DNA from 3 places in the Mesorhizobium sp. CNPSo 4671 genome. Region 1 is predicted to be linked to each of the others. Evidence: predicted binding sites of a transcription regulator. Region 1 holds the regulator's gene; each other region holds the start of a gene.
The links. Region 1 encodes PhoB, which activates phosphate uptake and scavenging genes when phosphate is short. Its sites were predicted from a motif close to TGTCATNNANCTGTCAT; they were not measured.
Positions count from the first base shown of each region.

Region 2: AC04SF_RS13075 (DUF1045 domain-containing protein) is a predicted target of PhoB. The motif match lies at 1,052-1,068, and genes of this name have one in related genera.
Region 3: AC04SF_RS09810 (esterase-like activity of phytase family protein) is a predicted target of PhoB. The motif match lies at 1,323-1,339, and genes of this name have one in related genera.

Region 1 is NZ_JBWLUW010000007.1:320,401-322,664, forward strand. Features, by position in the region: gene phoU (phosphate signaling complex protein PhoU) at 1-703, shown strand, start outside; gene phoB (phosphate regulon transcriptional regulator PhoB) at 723-1,412, shown strand; gene AC04SF_RS21425 (ROK family protein) at 1,425-2,264, opposite strand, start outside.
Region 2 is NZ_JBWLUW010000004.1:203,855-206,118, reverse strand. Features, by position in the region: gene AC04SF_RS13080 (alpha-D-ribose 1-methylphosphonate 5-triphosphate diphosphatase) at 1-267, opposite strand, end outside; gene AC04SF_RS13075 (DUF1045 domain-containing protein) at 305-1,012, opposite strand; gene iolB (5-deoxy-glucuronate isomerase) at 1,165-1,977, opposite strand; gene AC04SF_RS13065 (DUF3329 domain-containing protein) at 1,982-2,200, opposite strand; gene iolE (myo-inosose-2 dehydratase) at 2,262-2,264, opposite strand, start outside.
Region 3 is NZ_JBWLUW010000003.1:339,621-341,884, forward strand. Features, by position in the region: gene AC04SF_RS09810 (esterase-like activity of phytase family protein) at 1-1,210, opposite strand, end outside; gene AC04SF_RS09815 (GcvT family protein) at 1,515-2,264, shown strand, end outside.

The DNA of each region.
Region 1 (2,264 bases):
CGAACACACAGTCGCAGCCTTCGACGAGGATCTCGGACAGATCAGCAGGCTGATCAGCGACATGGGCGACCTCGCCGGCTCGATGGTCGGCGGCGCCACCAAGGCACTGCTGAATTCCGACAATGCGCTGGCCCAGCGCGTGGTCTCCGACGACGCGATCATGGACGCGCGCCAGCGCGAACTCGACGACCGTGCCATCACGCTGATCGCCAAGCGCCAGCCGATGGCCGACGATCTGCGTCATGTAGTCGGCTCGATCCGCATGGCCGGCGACCTCGAACGCATCGGCGACCTTGCCAAGAACATCGCCAAGCGCGTCGGCACCGTCGGTCTCAGCGCCACGCCGCGCGACCTGTCGCATTCCATCGACGCCATGGCGCAGCTGGTGCTGATCCAGGTGCAGGGCGTGATCGAGGAGTATGCGGCGCGCGATGCCGCCGCACTGGCGAAGTTGCGCGCCGACGACGAACGTATCGACGTCAAATACACCTCCGTCTTCCGTGAACTGCTGACCTATATGATGGAGGATCCGCGCAACATCACGGCCTGCACGCATCTGTTGTTCTGCGCCAAGAATCTCGAACGCATCGGTGACCACGTGACCAACATCGCCGAGAATGCGTACTATGTCCTGACCGGCACGCAGCTGCCCGCCAATCGTCCAAAACAGGACGAGACGGCGATGTCAGCGCCGGCAGCCTGAGCGCAGGGGTAACCAGTCGATGATCGCGCCACGCATCATGGTGGTGGAGGATGAGGAGCCGCTGGGGGTGCTGCTCCGCTACAATCTGGAATCCGAAGGCTACCAGGTCGAGGTGGTGCCGCGCGGCGACGAAGCCGAAATCCGGCTCCAGGAGAACGTGCCCGACCTTCTGGTGCTCGACTGGATGGTGCCTGCGGTGTCCGGCATCGAACTCTGCCGGCGCCTGCGAATGCGGCCCGAGACCGAGCGGCTGCCGATCATCATGCTGACCGCGCGGGGCGAAGAAAGCGACCGTGTACGTGGACTTTCCACCGGCGCCGACGACTATCTGGTCAAGCCGTTTTCGACGCCGGAATTCATGGCAAGAGTCAAGGCGCTGCTTCGCCGCGCCAAGCCGGAAGTGCTGTCCAGCGTGCTCAAGGTCGGCGACATCGTGCTCGACCGCGAATCGCACCGGGTCTATCGCAAGAAGAGCGAGATACGGCTTGGGCCGACCGAGTTCCGCCTGCTCGAATTCATGATGCGCCATCCCGGCCGCGTGTTCTCGCGCAGCCAGCTGCTCGACAATGTCTGGGGCGAGACGATCTACATCGACGAGCGCACCGTCGACGTGCATGTCGGCCGCCTGCGCAAGGCGGTCAACAATGGCCGCATGCCCGACGTCATCCGCACCATTCGCGGCGCGGGCTACGCGATCCGCGAGGATTGATCGCGAGCGGTTTCAGGCCACGTTCTTGCCCACGCCGCCCGCCCTTGCCTGCACGCCCGGCGCGAAAATCTCCTGGTCGACGAAGGTCAGCGCGCGCATGGCGCAGCCTTCGCGGATCAGCGGCAGTTCGTTCGGTTCGGTGTCGAAGGAAATCGATTTCGAGTGCTGGCCGCCGGCGGTCTGCGCGATCGCCTCGCGCAATGCCGGCTCGATCAGGTCGAAGGCGGCGGCACTGACGCCGACCATGGCGACGGGCGCGGGATCGATCAGCGCGAACAGGCTGCCGAGGCCATAGCCCAATGCCTCGCCGGCCTTGCGATAGGCTTCTCGCTCAGGCCCGTCTCTTTCCCGTGCGGTGGCGGCGAGTGCCCGCATCTGTGCGTCGCTGACGTCGGCGACCGGCTCGGTGTCCTCGCCAAGCTGCCTGGCGTTGCGCCAGATGGCGTAGTTGCCGGCATAGGCCTCGACGCAGCCGCGGCGTCCGCAGCGGCAAAGCGCGCCGCCGGGCCGATGGATCATGTGACCGAACTCGCCGCCCGAGGAATGGGTGCCGGTGAACAGCTCGCCCTTCAGCACCAGGCCCATGCCGATGCCGTGCGAAAGCAGGATGGCGATGAAGTCGTCGCGATAGCGCTCGGGATCGCGCCAGCGCAGCGCCACCGCCATCATGTTGCAGTCGTTTTCCATGGTGGCGGGGATGCCGAACTCGGCCTCGAGTATGTCGGCGAAGGCGATGTTGGTCTGCGGCGTGATCGGCGACCACAGCATCGCCCGGGCCTCGGTGTCGGTGATGCCCTGTATTGCCAGTGCGATGCGGGCGACGCTGCGCACGTCGATATCGGGATCCTCGAG
Region 2 (2,264 bases), on a different contig from region 1:
GGCCGTTGCCACCTGCGCGTCATGGGCAAGCACGGCGGCAATCGGGTTCCAGCGCACCTTCGGCCGCGGTGCGTAATGGCCTTCGAGATGGTCGGTGTGCAGTTCGACCAGCCCGGGAATGACATAGTCGCCGCCCATGTCCTCGCCGGTCCGGCCAGAGCCTGCATCGATGCCGGCGATAAAGCCGTCACGCAGCACCAGCGACCCCTCGACGATCTCGTCGGCAAGTACGATGCGGGCGTTGGAAAGAACGGTTTCGGCGGTCATTTCAGGCAGTCCTTGATTTGTCCAGGGCAGGGCTTGTTCAGGCGATTCTTCTGGCAGGGCGGCGTCCCAGCGCGTGCTGCGAAAGCACCATGAACGGCGCGCCCGGTTCGGGTTCGACAAACAGCGTCAGCGCATCCACCAGCACCGGCTGCCGCAGCACGTCCGCGAACAGGCTGTCGATTGCTAGGCGAAGACGAGGGCTTTCCTGTGGCCCGGCCCGGCCGGACAGTGTCATGTGGAAGCGGAAGGTCTCGAAGACATAGGGGTAACCCCACTGGCAGAGATTGCGGAACTCGGCCGGCTTCAGCGAATCCGGGCTGCGCCGTTCGATCTCGGCCTCGGTCAGCGGCGCGCGAAAGCGGTCGAAATCGCGCACGACGTCGTCGGCGAAGCGGTTGAGCGGCGGGAACGGTCCCTCGGGCACCAGCGCGAAGAAGCTGTCGATCTGGCTGACGACGAGGCGCGGGATCGTCACAACAGGCGTCGCTTCGGCAAAATGGTCGATTGCGGCGCGCAGCGAGGTTTCCGTCTCGTTGGCCGCCAGGCGGAAGGGGGCTTTCAGCGTCGCGTGGAAGCCATAGCGGCGCGCCGAGGCGGTGTGGAAGGCAACTTCCGCCGCCGATAAATCGGCCACGGCCTCGACCGGCCTTGTCGCCGCGCCGAACGGGTCGCGGCCCAGCCAGTTGGCGGCGATCCGCGCCAGCGGTTCGTCCTGCCGGGGGGTGAAGTAGATGGCATAACGCATGGGAAGTCCTCGTCAGTCTCGCTGCCATAGGTGATTTCCATGACGGATTGACGAAGCTTTGACGGGTTTTCGATGGCAAATCGACCTGAGAAGTCCTTAGCCGACGATTTTTCCCAGCTGGACCAATGGCTTCACTCGAGAGACATCGGCGCTCAGGCCTTCATCAACCATTCGTGCTCGGGTGCATTGTGGAATTTCCACGTCCGCTTCGGCCCGGCCATGACGTTGAGATAGTAGAGATCGTACCCATGGCAGGCGGCGCAGGGGTGATAGCCCCTGGGCACCAGCACGACATCGCCATCCTCGATCGCCATGGCTTCGTCGAGCGCGCGATGGCCATCCGTGTCGGCGTCGGTATAGACGCGCTGGAAGGCAAAGCCCTGCGGCGGGTTGAGGCGATGGTAATAGGTCTCCTCTAGATAGGATTCGGCGGGCAGATTATCCTGGTCGTGCTTGTGCGGCGGATAGCTCGACGTGTTGCCGCCGGGCGTGATGACCTCGACCACCAGCAAGGAATCGGCCGGCTTGCCTTCCGGCAGGATGTTGGTGACGTAGCGCGTGTTGGTACCCTTGCCGCGCACTTCCTGGCCAAGATCGTCGGGTCCGATCACCCGGACCGGCAGTCCACCACCGAGGCCAGGCGCCGAGCAGACCGCGAGTTCGAGCTCGGTATCGGCCGTCACCGACCAGTCCGATCCCTCGGGAACATAGACCGACCACGGCTTGCCCTCGAAGGGCGACATACGCTCGCCGAGCAGGCCGAGGTCCTTGCCGCCGGCCTTCGCGGTGCCCTTGCCGGTCACGAACACCAGGCAGATTTCGCGATCGTCGGTCTTGCCTGAGGCGCTCTCGCCGGGCTTCAGCCGATGCAGGTCGAAACCGACATAGGTCCAGCCGGCGCTTTTCGGCGTCACATGGGCAACGCGACCATGGCCCTTGTCGGCCTTCACCAGCAGCTTGGACATCGGCTTACTCCTTCGGTTCGGCCTCGGCCGTTGCCTTGCTCTCATCGGCCGGCCTGTAGAGATAGAAAAACTGCCAGACGGCATAACCGGCAAAGCCGAGCGCGATGACGCCCCAGAACGGCGTGCCGGTGGCGAATTCGATGATCGACCAGATAATGCAGACAGCGACGACGGCGACACGCCGCCATAGCGGGCGGAAGAAGGGGTGCTCGTAATCTTTCATCGGGCCAATCTACAGCAACCTGGCTCGCCGTGAACCCATCGCATCAGGCATTCGGGAAACCCTA
Region 3 (2,264 bases), on a different contig from region 1:
TGAGCTGCGCATTGTCGTTGATGTCGATGAACGGCGTCAGCCTGGCCGGCGTCACCGACGGATCGAGTACGCCCTCGGGGGCGACCGGCTTGTCGGCGGCATCGAAGGCGCCGCCGGCAATGTCGGTTGCCGCCGAAACGTCGACGACGAAGATCTGGCGCAAAAGCGAGGTGTCGCCCTTGAGGCCCTGGCCGTTGCCGCTGTCGCGCGCCAGCATCAGGAAGGACGTGTCCGACAGTGCCACGATCTCGCTTTGCGCGGCGACCTTGGTCTTGCCCTTGGCATCCTTGAACACCGGCAGCGGCACGACATATTCATGCGCCAGCTTGAGATGGGCGAGGTCGGAGGCATCATAGACCAGCGCCCTGGTGTTCTGCCGGGTCGAACCGGAATCGCCGCCATCCTGCCTTGTCGCCGACTGCAGCACGGCGATCAGGAACTTGCCGTCCGGCGTCATCGCCATGCCTTCCAGGCCCTGGTTGTTCTGGCGGCCGGTATCGGGATCCTTCGGGTCGGGCTCGGCGGCACCCGGGCCGGGATTGTCCGAGGAGAAATTCGGCTTGCCCTTGCGCATCGGCACCAGCGCTGCCGGCGGCTGGGTCGCCGATAGCAGGCGGCCTTGCGCCGAGAAGTGGTAGATGTTGGGACCATATTCGTCGGAGATGAACATCGAGCCGTCGGGCAGCCGCACGATCGCCTCGTTGTCGAGGGCGAGCTTGCCATTGGTGGCGACGGGCAGCATCGGCATGTCGCCGGCGGCCGGGCGCACATCCGAGAGCGGATCGAGGCCGGTGGCGTCAGCGCCCTTGTCGTCGGTCAGCAGCATTGTGTCGGCTAACGTCGCCTTGACTTCGGTCTGCTCCTGGCCGGCGGCGCCTGGTGCCGCCGGGGTGAACTCGATGCCGATCGTGTTGATGCGTGGCCGGTAGTCGGTAGTGCCGGCGACGTTGTAGCCGCGATCCGGCAGCAGCCAGAGCGACCCCTTGTAGCTGCCGGCGTCATGCGTCCAGCCAGCGGTATCGATCGCCATGCCCGAACCCGATCCGAACGTCTCACCGAACTTGTCGCGCTGAGCGGCCGGAATGCGGCCGACACCGACCAGGCCCTTGTTGACGAGGACGGTCGCGGTGCTGTCGGCGAGCGCCGGCGTCAAGGCGGTGAACAAGGCCAGCGCGACGCCGAGCGAGGCGGTTCGGTGCAGGTGTTTCATGGATGATCCTCTTGTGACAAAGCGTGCCGGAGCGGCCGAAGAACGAAAAAGCTGAAAGAGGCGGTACATCGATGATGCCGCGCGCCCCCCAAAAGCGGTCTAAGGCGCGAACATGATGCTTGCGTGACAGCGCGCGGTACATACCGCCGCTTCGTCACGCGCCGACAGAAACGTGTGCCCGAGCCAACGAATTGATCACCTCGCCACGTGTTGGTTCGGTCAGGCGAGGTGCGTCTCGCAACGCGCTGGACACATATGTCCAGTGCGTATATGGTGCGGCTTCTGACGGACCGGGAGGGAAGCCTTGAAGCCGCATTATCGCGCAGTGGTCATCGGGGGTGGGGTGGTCGGCGCCTCGGTGCTCTACCATCTGACGCGGTTCGGCTGGTCCGATGTGGCGCTGATCGAGCGCGCCGAACTGACCGCCGGTTCGACCTGGCATGCGGCGGCCGGATTTCATGCGCTCAATGCCGATCCCAACGTCGCGGCGCTGCAGGATTACACCATCAATCTCTACCGCGAGATCGAGGCCGAATCCGGCCAGGATATCGGCCTGCACATGACCGGCGGCGTCAACATCGCCAGCGCCCCCCAGCGCTGGGAATGGCTGAAATCGGCCTGGGCGGTGTTCCAGTCGGTCGGCATAGAGACGGCTCGCCTGGTGACACCGGACGAGATCAGGGAAACCTGTCCGATCGTCGATGTCAGCGGTGTGATCGGCGGTCTCTACGATGCCAATGAGGGTCATCTTGACCCCTATGGCACCACGCATGCCTATGCCGGCGCTGCGAAGAAGCGCGGTGCCGACATCATTCTGCGCAACCGTGTCGTCGAGTTGAAGTCTCGCGCGGACGGCCATTGGGACGTCGTCACCGAACAGGGCACCATCGTTGCGGAGCATGTCGTCAACGCCGGCGGTCTGTGGGCAAAACAGCTCGGCCGCATGGCCGGCGTCGATCTTCCGGTGACGCCGATGGAGCACCATTATTTCGTCACCGAGGACATTCCCGAGATCGCGGCGCTTGACCGGGAGATCGGCATCGCCGTCGACCTC